4 regions of the Pseudomonas sp. AC169 genome follow, and region 3 is predicted to be linked to each of the others. Evidence: riboswitches for the same ligand, from Rfam matches in the RefSeq annotation. Region 3 holds a riboswitch; each other region holds the start of a gene.

Region 1 (3,871 bases), 190 kb from region 3:
GCTTTTGCGGCGGAACAACCAGGCGCTGATCAGGCCCAAGGCCAGCCAGAACGCTACGTTGGTTAACTGCGAAGCAATTTTGAACTGAGCTTCCAATGCCTCGGGGGCGAGCATCGAATGCACTTCCGGCTGCGGTGCGCCGATCACGTGGGGCACAGCGAGGATGGCCACACCGAGGATCTTCATCAACCAGTGACGGCTGAACGCGATCAGCGACAGACCGACAGCGGTCGACGCGGCAGTGCCAATCCACCAGATTTGTCGTGAGGCCAGATCAGCGGCGGCAGTGCCCGGCAATTCAGGTGGCAGGCCCATCGTCGGTGCCAGTACGAATGTCGCATAACCGGCCAGACCCCAGAGCAGACCTTGCGAGGTTTTGGTCGGCGCACGCAGGGTGTAGAGGCCTGCGAGCATCAGGGCGAAACCGACGGCTACGACCAGATTGCCGCCCGTGGTCGAGACGACACGCTGCCAGCCGTCTTCCGGTTCCCAGGCTTCGGCATCGTGGGTGTGTGCAGCGGCGCCGGCGGCGTGTTCGTGAACCGCCACCGGCTCGGACTTCTCAAAGGTTTCCGCTTGCAGAATCAGCGGCGAAACCCAGAAGCTTTGCAGCAGGGTGAGGAGCAGGGCGGCCAGCAGGCCGGTGAAACCTGCGGTTTGCGCAATACGCTTGATCATGTCGGCAGGTCTCAGTGGCACGGGAACGCGGCGCTGTGGCGGGTATCGTGGGCGGCGTTGTGTACCGCTTCGATGTGCGAGAAACCGGCGAAGTAGACCAGGCTGGCGCCGAGAATCGACGCGAAGATCGCGGCGCTCAGGCGTTGGCTCAGGGTGGTGGTGCTGGAAATTTTGTCCGTGTTGCTGCCGGTGCTGCTGATGATCGACATGGCGCTTCCCTCTGGAGTGTCAGCGGGTGATATAGAGCGCATGAAAACCCCTGCGGGTCGGGCTCGCAGAGGTTCGAACAGCGCCCGCCCACCGCGGGTTTGTTATGTTCAGCACCGCACAAATGCGGGCTGTGTGTTGCGGGCCGGTCTCCGGGCTCACGAGGGGTTGGCGTCAGGCCGACCTGCAAGCGTCACCTTCCCATGCCGCACGGGCACAGTGGTTTTGACGCTTCGCTCGCTTACCGTTGCGGGGGCAGCACCGGACTGACATGGGCTTGAGTAAAGCACATGATTCACCGGTTTCCCGTTTCACCCTGTGAAGGGCACCCGTAACAAGGTGTGTAGGAGAGCATGGGTTGGGGATTTTAGTCAATTTTGTGGGTGGATCCGTTGCTGCGGGTGTTGCTGGTTACGGTCCGCCCTTGCGGCGGGTCACTTTTGGCAAACGCCCCCAAAAAAAGTAACCCAAAGGTCTTCGCCCTGACGTTCGGCCCGATCGCTGGGGCTCGGGGTTCCTTCGCTGCGGGATCGATCCCTCCACTCAGCCTTCCGATGTCGCCTGTGGATCAAGATCAAGAGCAGGCGAGCTGACACTCGGCCTATTGAGTGGTGAAGAGCGCGGGTGTTCGGCTTTTGATTTGCGTTGTTGCAGCCCCTCACCCCAGCCCTCTCCCGAGGGAGAGGGAGCCGATGGTGGGCCTTTCAGAATCTGAGTTCGACTCGGTATCCCAATTCGGCGTATCTCTTCCATTCCACGCGGTCAGTCCCCTCTCCCTCCGGGAGAGGGCTAGGATGAGGGGCTTTTGATCTGGCCTTTGATCTTGCTTTGGCTTTTGATTTTTTGCCCCTTCGGATGGACACCGTAGCGAGGGAACACTGAGCCTCAGCGAAGTGCCGTACGCCGGGGCAAAGCCTTTTGGTTCCTTTTTGGCGTTTGAAAAAGGGACTCGCTGTAAGAGCGAAACCGCCAGCGGCAGCACCCGCAGCAACGGATATGCCCCCAAAACCAAAGCTCAACGCCCATTGACCCACCCTTAGACGATGCGTAGCCTTGCGCTTTCGAGGTTCTTCGGCCGTTGCCGAAGCTAAGAAGGGAACGCGGTCAATGCCGCGGCTGCCCCCGCAACTGTGAACGGTGATGTTCGCTGCCACGCCACTGCCAGCTCAAACGATGAGCCAGCGGGAAGGCGCAGCAAACGCCAGGCCCACGCCTGAACACCGTCAGCCAGGAGACCTGCCTCGTCACAGATTCTCACTACAACCGGGCGGGGTGATCCGGTGGCGAACGCTTCCGGCGCGCACGCGCGATGCCGGTTCTCGTCCCGTATGCCCGCCGCTTGCCAAAGGGCATACCGATGAAAACACTGGCCAAACTTCCCGTCACCATCGTCACCGGCTTCCTCGGCTCGGGCAAGACCACGCTGCTGCGACACATGCTCGACAACGCTCAGGGCCGCCGCATTGCGGTGATCGTCAACGAGTTTGGCGAGTTGGGCATCGACGGTGAAATCCTCAAACAATGCACCATCGGTTGTACCGAAGAAGAAGCCACCGGCCGCGTTTACGAACTGGCCAACGGCTGCCTGTGCTGCACCGTTCAGGAAGAGTTCTTCCCGGTGATGCGCGAACTGGTTGCCCGTCGCGGCGACCTCGACCACATCCTCATCGAAACCTCGGGTCTGGCCCTGCCAAAACCACTGGTGCAAGCCTTCCAGTGGCCGGAAATCCGCAGCGCCTGCACCGTTGACGCGGTGATCACCGTGGTCGACAGCCCGGCCGTGGCCGCCGGCACCTTCGCCGCATCCCCGGATCAAGTCGACGCGCAGCGCAAACTCGACCCGAACCTCGACCACGAATCGCCGCTGCACGAATTGTTTGCCGACCAACTGGCCAGCGCCGACCTCGTCATCCTCAACAAGGCCGACCAGACCAGCCCGGAAGACCTCGCTCGCGTTCGCGCAGAAGTCGCCGAAGAGCTGCCGCCCGCCGTCAAAATCATCGAAGCCAGCAACGGTCGTCTTCCGCTGGACGTGTTGATCGGCCTCGGCGTCGGTTCCGAAGAACACATCGACAGCCGTCACAGCCATCATGATCACCACCATGGTGAAGGCGATGACGATCACGATGACCACGATCACGACGCTTTCGATTCGATCTCCATCGAACTGCCGCAAGCTGACGAAAGCTTGCTGCTCGACGCGCTGACGCAACTGGTGGTTCAGCACGGCATCCTCCGTGTCAAAGGTTTCGCTGCCATCCCGAACAAGCCGATGCGCCTGTTGATCCAAGGCGTCGGCACGCGTTTCGACAAGCATTTCGACCGTCAGTGGGGCGCCGATGAGGCGCGCGTGACGCGTCTGGTGTTGATCGGTCAGGAACTCGACGCGGCGCAACTCGAAGCGCAACTGCGCGCCGCGCTCAGCGTTTAAACCATGCACCTGCTCAGGACTCAGCCCGGCGGATTCGTCTCGGATGACAACATTGCCGACCTTGGCCAAACCCCTGCCGAGCTGGTGATCCTGTGCAGCGGCGACTCTAGCCTGGCGCTGCTCGCTGAAGCCGCGCAGCAGTTGCCCGAGGATTATCCGAGCCTACGCCTGGCCAATCCGATGCAAGTGCAGAATCACGCCTCGGTCGATCTGTACGTCGATGAAGTGCTGCGTCATGCCAAGGTGATCCTGATTTCGCTGCATGGCGGCATTGCCTACTGGCGCTATGGCGTCGAGCGGCTGGTCGAGCTGTCCGAGCGCGGTGTGCAGGTGATTCTGGTACCGGGCGATGACCGGCCGGATCCGGAGCTCAGCGACTTGAGCACCGTCAACGCCGAAGATCGCGACCGCCTCTGGCAGTTCTTGCGGCAGGGCGGCCTGGGTAATGCGCTGGATTTTTTCCGCTGCCTGGCTGATCGTTGGCTCGCCCGCGATTACGCCTGGGAAGAACCGCAAACCCTGCCGCGCACGGCGATTTACCATCCGAACAAAACC
Region 2 (3,871 bases), 1.1 Mb from region 3:
GCGCATGCTCGGGCACGTGCGACCAGCCCGGGTGCGTGTCGACGCCGTCGATGGTTGTGATTTCGCTCATCAGAAACGGTACGTGTAGCGCACTTCGGAGGTGAACGGCCGGCCGAGGTTGTCGACGTTGCTTGAGCGGCTGGTGACGTAATCACGGTCGAAGAGGTTTTCCACCAGCAGACTTACGCGGTGCTGGTGGGCGTTGTCGAGATAGCGATAAGCATCGGCGTCGACCACTGAATAATTGCCGTACTCGACTTGCTTCGAGCTTTTGATATCGCGGATATAGCGGATCGCAGCGCCAGCGCCCCACAGACGGTTTTCCGATTCATAGCCCACCCGCGAACGGGCGAAGAAGCTCGGGATGTCGTTGATGGTCGCCCCCGTGCGCGATTCGGTGAGATTGCGGGTCATGTCCGCTTGCAGGCTCCATTGATCGTTGAGCGCCAGTTTGGCGTCAGCCTCGAAACCGCGCATACGCACCTGGCCTTCACCGTTGACCCACTGGATGTCATCGAGGGTGATCAGGTCGTCGATCTTGCGTTTGAACAGGGTCACGCTGGCGCTGAATTCGCGGTCGAGCAGGAAGCCTTTGTAGTCGACACCCAGCTCCGCGTTGCGGCTTTTTTCCGGCTTCAGGTTGCGATTGCCGATCTCGTCGCCCGGTTCGTTGACGAACAATTGCTCGGCGTTCGGCAGTTTGTAGGCGCTGCCGTATTGGCCGCGCACCGACCAGTTATCGTTGAGGTCATACAGCGAAGTGAGCATGCCGACCGTGGCGCTGTCACCGCCGCTCATGGCCTCGTGGCGCAAGCCGATACTCGGGTGCCAGTCGGGCAGGGCGTCGATCTGCGGGCGCAGTTGCGTGTAGAACGCGTGGGCTTCGGCCTTGTCGTTGTCGATGATCAGCACATCGTCCTGGCCCTTGAACCATTGGTTGTCGGTACCGAACACCAGCATATGGCCGCCGGGCAACTCGGCTTTGCCTTCGGCCTGCACGCCCCAGTCGGTGAAACCCCAGTAATCATTGTGGTTGATGACTTTGGTGCCGCCGCCCTCGACGTTGTTGACGCGGGTGTAGCGCGTGTCCCAGTCGTTGATGTGGCCTTTGACGAAGTAGCTCAGGCGCTCGTTGACGGTCTGCTCGAAAGTCGCCGTGGCGATCTGCTGTACACGATCGTTGGTGGTTTTGTGGTTGTCGACCGGGCGGGCGAAATCGAGGTTGGCGTCGGCGTATTGGTAGAACAGTTCCAGCCGCGCATCGTCGCCGAAGGACTGGATCGCCTTTCCGCCGAACGTGGTGACTTCGTACGCACGGTTCTTCCCGGACTCGTTTTTCATGTCGCGGTTGCGATACGGCTGATAGCCGTCGGAGACGTTGTGGCTGACGTACGCCAGCAAACCCAGGTCGCCAAACCCGTTAGTGAAGATATTCTCGACCCGCGCATCCTCGGTGGTACCGCCAAAGCTGTCGACGCCCAGATTCACTTCGCCGGCGGCTTTGCGCGACTGCGGGCTGCGGGTGACGATGTTGATCACGCCGGAAACGGCCTGAGTGCCGAACAATAGACTCTGGCCACCCTTGAGCACTTCGATGCGTTCAATGGCGTTGGCCGGCAGCGTGTCCAGATAGAGGCCGCCGTACAGACGATTGTTCAGGCGCACGCCGTCGAGCAGGATCAGCGTATCGTCGTTGCGCCCACCGAGCAGCGAATAAGTGCCGTAGTCGAAGGGACCGTTTTTCGGTGCTACATACAGACCGGGAATGAACATCTGCATGACGCGGCTGACATCGGCGCTGGGGCCGGCGCGCTCGATCTGCTCGCGGGTAACGATCTCGACCTTGCTGCCGAACTTCGCCATATCAGCGACGGTGGTGGACTCCACCGACGGTGCAGAAACGATTTGTTGATTGAGTTCCAGTGGCGCGTCATCGGCCAGCAGCAGCGGGCTGAACAGGCAGCCGAACAGAAGGGTTGGAGCAGAAGTGTTGAAAGGTCGAATCATTGTCTTCTCGAAAAGGATCTTCGCAGAAGAGCATGCAGGAGAAGGCATCGCGCACAGCCAATACCGGCCCATGCCCGCCCACCGCAGGATTTTGCCAAACAGCAATTCAGGCCGGTCTCCGGGCTCGCGCGTATCGAGGCTTTCACCTTCCCATGGTCGTCTGGCCACAGTGGTGTATCGAAAGCATCACGCGCATACCGTTGCGGGGGCAGCACCGGACTTGTTCGAAAAGAACGTACCGGTTTCCCGTTTCACCCCATGCACGGCGGCATGGGACACCTGAAACTGGGCGGCATCTGAACATTCGGATGACCGTTCGTCAACTTGCATGCGTGCGTACTCCTCTAACCACTGTGGGAGCGAGCTTGCTCGCGAAGGCGTAGTGTCAATCAACAATGATGTAACTGACCCGGCCTCTTCGCGTGCAAGCTCGCTCCCACAGGATCTCTGCTCTGCATTAAAAACAGGTCGAGGTCGCACTTGGTCGTTTGATAGGTGAAGGTTTAAAGTTCACTTCAAGTTCAATTACGGCTCAGGTCAATCATGAAAATCGGTGAACTGGCAAAAATCAGCGGCCTGGCAGCTTCGCGCATCCGCTTCTATGAGGCGAGCGGCCTGATCAACTCGGTCGGGCGCAAGGCTAACGGCTATCGCGATTACGCCCCGGAAACCGAGTGGATTCTGCAGATCATCACCGGTGCACAGTCGGCGGGGTTTTCCCTGGAGGAAATTCGCCAGTTGCTGCCGGTGAATGCGCAGGACTGGCAGCACGAAGGGATGCTGGTCGGGCTCAAGCGCAAGGTCGAGGAAATCGAAGTGCTCCAGCAACGCCTCGCGCACAACAAGGCGCAACTGCTGCGCGTCATCCATGGCATCGAGAGCAAACCGGCGGACGTCGGCTGTGCGGACAACGCGCAGTTGTTGATCAATCAGATGCGCGAGGAGAAGGCGGCGCAGCTCAAGTAACCGCCTCGTAAAAAGCTCTTGACCTTAAAGTTGGCTTTAATCTTATGGTTGTTGCACGCCCAAACGAGGATTCCTCATGAACGTGTTCGACAGCCTGTTGCTTCCCAACGGTTCAACCCTCAAAAACCGCATCGCCAAAGCCGCCATGGAAGAAAACATGGCCGACGCCGATCAGGCGCCCTCTGAACAACTGATGCGCCTGTATCAAGCCTGGGCCGACGGCGGTGCCGGTCTGCTGATCACCGGCAACGTCATGGTCGATGGCCGTGCGATGACCGGGCCGGGCGGCGTGGTGCTGCAGGATGACCGGCAATTGGCCAAGTTCAAGCGTTGGGCGCAGGTCGGTCGGTCCGGTGGTGCGCAGTTCTGGTTGCAGATCAACCATCCCGGTCGACAAATGCAGGCCAATCTCGGGCAGAAAACCTGGGCGCCGTCGGCGGTTCCGCTGAGCATGGGCAGCCTGTCCAAACACTTCACCACGCCCCACGCGATGACCGCCAGTGTGATCGCAGAGGTCGTTCAGCGTTTCGCCCGCAGCGCGCAACTCGGCGAGCAGGCCGGGTTCACTGGCGTGGAAATCCACGCCGCCCATGGCTATCTGTTGAGTCAGTTTCTGTCGCCGCTGACCAATCAGCGCAAGGACCAGTGGGGCGGCTCGCCGGAGAACCGCGCGCGGCTGTTGCTGGACATCGTCAAGGCTGTACGGGCGCTGGTTTCTGCGCAGTTTGCAGTGGCGGTGAAACTCAATTCCGCCGACTTTCAGCGCGGTGGGTTCAGCGCCGATGACGCGCGACAAGTCGTCGAATGGCTCAACAATCTGGGGGTGGATCTGGTTGAATTGTCCGGCGGCAGCTACGAAGCCCCGGCGATGCAGGGCGAAGCGCGGGACGGGCGCACC
Region 3 (3,871 bases):
AGCGGCTGAGGGCGTTGCTGGAGATACGCAGGTTCTCGTGCATGTCCTCTGAAATCTTTACGATGCCCATATATGAATCCGATACGATGTGTATATGGATCGTATATTAGCCAAGACTCCACCAAAATTGCAAACACACACGCTGATCGTTCCCACGCTCCGCGTGGAAATGCAGCCCGTGACGCTCCGCGTCGCTGGACGCGGAGCGTCCCTAGAGGCATTACCACGCGGAGCGTGGGAACGATCAGCTACTAAATCGCAGGCAAAAAAAAGCTGCCAAAAATGGCAGCAAAAACTTTAAGAACACGCGATGTATTGGCCTCAGCATAGGCGCCGAATAATGACAGTGTCATGACAGCCTCACATTCATTGAACCGCCCCTGCCCCGTCATCAGGATGTCATCAAGATCACGGCAGAATCCTCGCAAACCGTCTTGAGCCTTCGGGCGGATGCTGTGCAAGGATTCCCATGAAACAAGACGCCTCGCTGTTTGCCGCCATCGACCTGGGTTCGAATGCCTTCCGGCTGATGATCGGCCAGTCGGTGCGCAGTCGAAAGGGCTTGCAGATTCAGGAGGTGAAAACCCTGCGTGAGCCGGTGCGGCTTGCCGAAGGCTTTGACGGTGGTGCGCTGGATGCGTTGGCACTGGATCGCGGTTGGCAGGCATTGGCGCGGTTCGGCAAAAAACTGCGCGGTTTCGAGGCGGGTCGGGTGCGCGCGGTGGCAACCAGCGCAGTGCGCGAGGCTGATAACGCGCAGCTGTTTCTGGCCAGTGCCGAACGGCATCTGGGCTTTCCCATCGACGTGATTTGCGGCCATGAAGAGGCGCGACTGGTCTACGCCGGCGTGACCCACGCCTTGCCGAGCGCCGCAGACCTGCGCCTGGTGGTCGACATCGGTGGCGGTTCCACTGAGCTGATTCTCGGCCAGGGTTCACAACCGTTGCTGACCGAGAGTATCGCCATCGGCAGCGGCACCTTGAGCACGCGCTTCTTTCGCGGCGGCGATGTGTCCGCCGGCGCGCTGCAGGAAGCCGAGCGCTTTGCCATACTGCAGTTTGAAAAGGTTGCCCGACGCTACCGTGCTCAGGGCTGGCAGCAAACCATCGGTTCTTCCGGCACTGCGCGCATGCTGGCCAAAGTGCTCAAGGCCAATCGCCTCAACGACTACGATCAGGACGGCATCACCTACGGCGGGCTACTACGCCTGTCGTTGCTTCTGCTGAAGGTGAACAACGTCCAGCAACTGAAACTGGCCGGCCTGCAACCACACCGCCAGAGCATTCTGCCCGGCGGTCTGGTGTTGATGCTCGCGGCATTCAAAGTGTTCGGCATTGCGCAAATGCTGCCGTCGGAACCAGGCCTGCGTTTAGGCGTGTTGCACAGTTTGATGAGCCAACACTAATCCTCGCCACGACAGATTCGTCTCCCCTTCAGCGGCGCGATCGACTACCATGCCGCCGCCGGTTTCCACACGGGATTAATAGGGAATCCGAAATGCTTGCACAGCATCAATCGGAACTGCCCCCGCAACTGTAGGTGCCGAGCCTGCTCCACGACTGCCACTGGGATGACTCCCGGGAAGGCCGGAGCCAGGCGATGACGCATCAGTCAGGAGACCTGCCGGCACAGTGACTGACTAACCGGCGGGGTGTCCGGGAAGGACATCGTGCCGCGCGTCTTTTGATTAAATGCCGGCCTTGCGCAGGTTTCCATGATCGCGTTCGACGGTGTGTTTCCAATCCGTACCCTCCCCGCTCCCCGTACGGATCCATTGGAGACTGCCCCATGCTGCTGCCTCGCGTTGCCACCCTCATCACCGGTCTGAGTCTTTGCACGCTGGCCCATGCGGCACCCACTCAATACCCGCTGACCATCGAAAACTGTGGCAGCCACCTGACCTTTCAGCACGCGCCTGCGCGCACCGTGACCATCGGCCAGGCCGGCACGGAAATGCTCTACGCCATGGGTCTGAGCGACAAAGTCGTCGGCACCTCACTGTGGTTCAACAACGTGCTGGCCAAATACAAGGCGCAGAACGACCAGATCGAGCGTCTGGCCGATAACGAACCGAGCTTTGAATCGGTGATCGGCAAGCGTCCGGAACTGGTCGCCGTGGAGCTGGAATGGATGGTCGGCCCACAAGGTGCGGTGGGCACCCGCGAGCAGTTTCATGAACTGAAGATTCCGACGTACCTGCTGCCCTCCGATTGCGAAGCCAAGGACAACCTTGTCGGCGCCGATGGCACGCGACTGGCGCCGTTTCGCATCGAGACGATTTACAAAAGCGTGAGCCAACTGGCGCAGATCTTTGATGTGCAGGAGCGTGGCCAGCAGCTCAATGACGAGCTCAAGGCCAGCCTCGCCAAATCGATTGCCACCGCCCACGGCAAACAACTCAAGGACGCCAGCGCGCTGGTCTGGTTCTCCAGCGCACAAATGGACATCGAGCCGTTCGTGGCCGGGCACAAAGGCATTCCCGATTTCATGCTCAGCACCCTCGGCGTGCGCAACGTGGTGGAATCCGATGAGGAGTGGCCAACGGTCGGCTGGGAAACCATCGCCAAGGCCAATCCAACCTTTCTCGTCATCGCGCGCATGGATCGTCGCCGCTTCCCTGCTGACGACTATGAAAAGAAACTCGCCTTCCTGCGCAGCGATCCGGTAACGCGCAACATGGACGCGGTGAAACATAACCGCATCATCATTCTCGACGCCATGGCCATGCAGGCCAGCCTGCGCATGTTCGAGGGTATCGAGCAATTGGCCACGGCCATCAACGGCTATGACCTGTCGCAATGAGTGCCAGCCTGCTCCGTACGTTGCTGGCCTTGGCGATGCTGTTGATTGCAGTGGTCGCTGGCGTGGCCATCGGCGAAACCTCGATTGAGCCGGGCGTGGTCGTGCAAGTGCTGGCGAACAAATTGTGGGGCGCCGGGTACGCGCTCGACCCGATCGACGAAGGCATCGTCTGGAACTACCGCTTGACCCGCGCACTGGTCGCGGCCGCATGCGGCGCCGGTCTGGCGACGTGCGGGGTGATCTTGCAGTCGCTGCTGCGAAATCCGTTGGCCGATCCGTATCTGCTGGGGATTTCTGCCGGCGCCTCGACCGGAGCGGTGATGGTGGCGCTGCTCGGGGTTGGCGCCGGAATGATCTCGTTATCAGTCGGAGCCTTTGCCGGGGCAGTGACCGCATTTGTGCTGGTGATTCTGTTGGCGCGGGTCAGCGGCTCGGCGAGCGGCACCGGGCAAATCATTCTCGCGGGGATCGCCGGCTCGCAGTTGTTCAACGCGCTGACGGCGTTTCTGATCACCCGCTCGGCCAGCTCCGAGCAGGCACGCGGGATCATGTTCTGGCTGCTGGGCAATCTCGGTGGCGTGCGCTGGCCATCGGTGTGGCTCGCGGTGCCGGTGGCGTTGTTGGGGTTGGTCGTGTGCTTGTGGCATCGGCGGGCGCTGGATGCGTTTACCTTTGGCGCGGATTCGGCGGCATCCCTCGGTATTCCGGTGCGACGCGTACAGATTCTGCTGATTGGCTGCGCGGCGCTGGTGACGGCAGTAATGGTGTCGATTGTCGGCTCGATCGGTTTTGTCGGTCTGGTGATCCCCCACGCCGCGCGGCTGTTGCTTGGCACCGGTCACGCGCGGTTGCTGCCGGCCAGTGCCTTGGGCGGTGCGGTGTTTTTGATTGCCGCTGATGTGTTGTCGCGAACCTTGATCAAGGGTCAGGTGATTCCGGTCGGGGTGATTACCGCGCTGGTTGGCGCGCCGGTATTTGCCTTGATTCTGGTTGGCCGCAGGTCCGCACGATGAACAGTGTGTTGAGTTGTTCTGGCCTGACGTTCAAGGTGCGCGGCGCCGAGTTGCTT
Region 4 (3,871 bases), 750 kb from region 3:
TCCAGTGATGATTCAGCGTCCCACCGGGCAGATCGACAACCTTGATCGGCTGCGACTTGATCTCGGTCGCGCCGGGCTCGTAGTTGAAGCGCAGCAGTCGATCGGTATCGGCGACGTACAGGTCATTGCCGACCAGGGTCATGCCGAATGGCGAGTTGAGGTTCTGCAGAAACACCGTACGCGTCTCGGCCACGCCATCGTGATCGGCGTCACGCAGCAAAGTGATGCGATTCGGGCTCGGTACGCCAGCGCCAGCCTTGCCCATGACTTTCTTCATCACCCAGCCACGAATGCCGCTGCTGTCATCCGGCTTTGGCGGGGCATTGGTTTCCGCCACCAGTACGTCGCCGTTGGGCAGCACATAGAGCCAGCGCGGATGGTCGAGGCCTTCGGCGAATGCTGCGACTTGGGTGCCGGCGGCCGCTGTCGGTTTACTGCCCTCGGGCCAGCCGATCGCCGGGGCGATGTTCACTGTCGGGATCAGGGTCTTGTTCGGTTCGGGCAGTTTCGGTGACGGGCCGGTGCCGTCGGAGACTTGCAGGCTGGAGGTTTCACCGCAGGCGGCGAGTCCTCCGGCGAAGGCGATGACAAAAACGAGTTGGGGCTTGCGCATTGCTGATCTTCCCTATGAATGCATTCTTAATCATAGAGGAGGGCGCAAGCCCGATGGTTCAACCTCAGCCGCGGGCTTCCTTGAACAGCACGGCAATGCCTGGGTGATAGTTGCCGGCTTCGCTGCGCAATTTGCGGTAGGCGTAGGGGAAATACCAGGCGACGGCGCAGGTGTGTTCCTTCTGCAGGTCGTCGACCATGTCCTGCAGCTCTTCGGGGCTGGCGCTGTGCTGGGCTTTTTGCGGTGCGACGAACAGGCAGCCGAGCTTGAGATCGCTGGCATAGCTGATGCGCTTGGCGTCGCTGGTGATGTCGAGCAGGGCTTGGGTCAGATTTAGATTCGTGACTCGTGGCCAGCGTTGCGTGGCCTGAATAAAGGCGCGATCTTCGGCGCTGGCGAGAAACAGATCGGCGCGGGCATTGCGCTCGCCTTCTTCATTCTGTTTGCGCGTGGCAGTGTCGTTCAAAGTCACCAGCTCGGCCATCCAGGCCGCCGCCGAGAGCAATCCGAGATTGGCTTTCTCGTCATGCCAGTAAGGGGTATCGCTGTCGCCGCGCACGGCGTTGTAGCGGTCGATACAGTCAAACCAGCGTTCAAGCACCGGGCGCAGGAATTCCAGGCGCGGGTTGCTGATGATCATGCCTTGCATCGTCATCATCCTTTATTGTTGTGGTGGGCTTTTCGGGAAAAAGCATGGCTCTTTGATATCATTTGTATCAGTGTGGCACAAGATTGGCGCCGGATAATTGATCGACGGCAGTTATTCGCCCGCTGGCCGCCTCTTTAATTGACGCTCCACCCCCAACCCTCTAACCTTCGCGGCTTGTTTCAGGTGCTCTGTGACCGGTGTCGACAGAGTGAAACAGGGAAGCCGGTGAGGGTTGTCTTCAAGCGAAGAACCACCACGATCCCGGCGCTGCCCCCGCAACGGTAAATGAGTGAAAACTGCGCCTTGAGCCACTGCCTCGAAAGAAGCGGGAAGGCGCGCAGTCAGGCCAACGCCGCTCATGAGCCCGGAGACCGGCCTGATCCATCCAGCGGCATCACGGTGGGCGATGCCAGGCTTTTTGCCGTCTATTCTTGTGCCTGCCCGCCGTTATCCAGCCTCAACGGAGAGCTCCCCCATGACTGATTCCCCCGAGCGCGACGAACGCCATCTGGCGCGTATGCAGCGCAAAAAAGCCGTGATCGACGAACGCATCGCCAACTCGCCTGACGAGTGCGGCCTGGTGCTGGTGCTGACCGGCAACGGCAAAGGCAAAAGCAGCTCGGCGTTCGGCATGCTCGCCCGCGCCATGGGCCACGGCATGCAGTGCGGCGTGGTGCAGTTCATCAAGGGGCGTAACAGCACCGGCGAAGAATTGTTTTTCCGCCGCTTCCCCGAACAGGTTCGCTTCCATGTGATGGGCGAGGGCTTCACTTGGGAAACCCAGGATCGTAAGCGCGACATCGCCGCCGCCGAAGCCGCGTGGGCAGTCTCGCGGGAACTACTGCGCGACCCGTCGATCGGTCTGGTGGTGCTCGATGAACTGAACATCGCCCTTAAACACGGCTACCTCGATCTCGATCAGGTGCTCAGCGATCTGCAGGCGCGTCCGCCGATGCAGCACGTAATCGTCACCGGTCGCGCGGCCAAGCCGGAAATGATCGAGATGGGCGACACGGTCACCGAAATGGGCATGCTCAAACACGCCTTCCAGGCCGGCATCAAAGCGCAGAAAGGCGTCGAACTTTGAATCAACCACGTCACTGCCCGGCGGTACTCATCGCCGCGCCGGCCTCCGGTCAGGGCAAGACCACCGTCACCGCCGCACTGGCCCGTTTGCATCGCAATCAGGGGCGTAAAGTACGCGTGTTCAAATGCGGCCCGGACTTTCTCGATCCGATGATCCTCGAGCGCGCCAGCGGTGCACCGGTGTATCAACTGGACATGTGGATGGTCGGCGAGCAGGAAAGTCGTCGTCTGTTGTGGGAAGCCGCCGCCGAGGCGGATCTGATTCTGATCGAAGGCGTGATGGGCCTGTTTGACGGCACGCCGTCGAGCGCTGATCTGGCGCGGCATTTCGGTGTGCCAGTGCTCGGCGTGATTGATGGGACGGCCATGGCGCAGACCTTTGGTGCGTTGGCGCTGGGCTTGGCCAAATATCAGCCGGATCTGCCGTTTGCCGGCGTGCTGGCCAATCGTGTTGGCACCTTGCGCCATGCGCAGTTGCTCGAAGGCAGTCTCACTGAAGGTTTGCGTTGGTACGGCGCGTTGTCCCGCGAGACCGGTATTGAACTGCCGAGTCGCCATCTCGGTCTGGTCCAGGCCAGCGAATTGAATGATCTCGATGTGCGCCTCGACGCCGCTGCCGATGCCCTCGCCAGCAGTTGCGAGGTAGCGCTGCCACCGGCCGTGGAATTTGCCGCGCCTGACGTCATCGCTGTCGAGCCACTGCTGAAGAATGTGCGCATTGCCGTCGCCCGCGATGAAGCGTTTGCCTTCACCTATGGCGCGAGTCTCGATTTGTTGCGCGCGATGGGTGCCGAGTTGAGCTTCTTCTCGCCGATCCGCGACACGCAATTGCCTGAGGCGGACAGTCTGTATCTGCCCGGCGGGTATCCGGAATTGCATCACGTCGCGTTGTCGCAGAATACCGCGATGCTGGAGGCGATTCGTGCGCATCATGCTGCGGGCAAACCTCTGCTCGCTGAATGTGGCGGCATGTTGTATCTGCTCGATTCGTTGACTGATGTTGACGGCACTCGCGCTGAACTGGTCGGGCTGCTGAAGGGCGACGCGGTGATGCAGAAGCGTCTGGCAGCGCTGGCGTTGCAAGCCGTCGATCTGCCGGAAGGTGCGTTGCGCGGGCACACTTATCACCATTCGCTGACCACCACCGAACTGACGCCGATTGCACGTGGCTTGAGCCCGAATGGCGGGCGTGGTGCCGAGGCGGTTTATCGCGATGGGCGGATGACGGCTTCTTATGTGCACTTCTATTTTCCGTCGAATCCGACTGCGATTGCCGCATTGTTTGCGCCAGACCGTGAGGCCGGCTTCGCGAGCAAGCTCGCTCCCACAGGGGATCGCGTTTCTTGAGCAAGCACCCCGTCCAAGGTGGGAGCGAGCTTGCTCGCGAAGAGGCCATGACAGAAAACGCATTCTCTGAAACCGAGCGGGCGGCGGTCTACAAAGCCATCGCTGAACGCCGCGACATGCGCCACTTCATCGGCGGCAGCGTCGAACCGGAGCTGTTGCGCCGACTTTTGGAAGCC

What was found. Region 3 has a riboswitch for cobalamin ahead of ACZZ0G_RS24080 (ABC transporter substrate-binding protein). Riboswitches for the same ligand answer to the same signal wherever they lie in the genome.
Region 1: linked by a shared signal. The riboswitch ahead of cobW (cobalamin biosynthesis protein CobW) and the one ahead of ACZZ0G_RS24080 (ABC transporter substrate-binding protein) in region 3 are both predicted to bind cobalamin.
Region 2: linked by a shared signal. The riboswitch ahead of ACZZ0G_RS28935 (TonB-dependent receptor plug domain-containing protein) and the one ahead of ACZZ0G_RS24080 (ABC transporter substrate-binding protein) in region 3 are both predicted to bind cobalamin.
Region 4: linked by a shared signal. The riboswitch ahead of cobO (cob(I)yrinic acid a,c-diamide adenosyltransferase) and the one ahead of ACZZ0G_RS24080 (ABC transporter substrate-binding protein) in region 3 are both predicted to bind cobalamin.

The regions. Positions count from the first base shown of each region.
Region 1 covers NZ_OZ409866.1:5,558,081-5,561,951, forward strand. The annotation lists gene ACZZ0G_RS24835 (CbtA family protein) at 1-678, opposite strand, end outside; gene ACZZ0G_RS24840 (CbtB domain-containing protein) at 690-887, opposite strand; cobalamin riboswitch at 1,012-1,233, opposite strand; cobalamin riboswitch at 1,933-2,143, shown strand; gene cobW (cobalamin biosynthesis protein CobW) at 2,243-3,316, shown strand; gene cobN (cobaltochelatase subunit CobN) at 3,320-3,871, shown strand, end outside.
Region 2 covers NZ_OZ409866.1:6,497,183-6,501,053, reverse strand. The annotation lists gene ACZZ0G_RS28940 ((2Fe-2S) ferredoxin domain-containing protein) at 1-70, opposite strand, end outside; gene ACZZ0G_RS28935 (TonB-dependent receptor plug domain-containing protein) at 70-2,007, opposite strand; cobalamin riboswitch at 2,100-2,305, opposite strand; gene ACZZ0G_RS28930 (MerR family transcriptional regulator) at 2,551-2,973, shown strand; gene ACZZ0G_RS28925 (NADH:flavin oxidoreductase/NADH oxidase family protein) at 3,050-3,871, shown strand, end outside.
Region 3 covers NZ_OZ409866.1:5,370,738-5,374,608, reverse strand. The annotation lists gene ACZZ0G_RS24090 (ParD-like family protein) at 1-70, opposite strand, end outside; gene ACZZ0G_RS24085 (Ppx/GppA phosphatase family protein) at 470-1,405, shown strand; cobalamin riboswitch at 1,448-1,642, shown strand; gene ACZZ0G_RS24080 (ABC transporter substrate-binding protein) at 1,789-2,802, shown strand; gene ACZZ0G_RS24075 (FecCD family ABC transporter permease) at 2,811-3,815, shown strand; gene ACZZ0G_RS24070 (ABC transporter ATP-binding protein) at 3,812-3,871, shown strand, end outside.
Region 4 covers NZ_OZ409866.1:4,618,075-4,621,945, forward strand. The annotation lists gene ACZZ0G_RS20740 (PQQ-dependent sugar dehydrogenase) at 1-613, opposite strand, end outside; gene ACZZ0G_RS20745 (hypothetical protein) at 678-1,262, opposite strand; cobalamin riboswitch at 1,427-1,656, shown strand; gene cobO (cob(I)yrinic acid a,c-diamide adenosyltransferase) at 1,738-2,349, shown strand; gene ACZZ0G_RS20755 (cobyrinate a,c-diamide synthase) at 2,346-3,695, shown strand; gene bluB (5,6-dimethylbenzimidazole synthase) at 3,743-3,871, shown strand, end outside.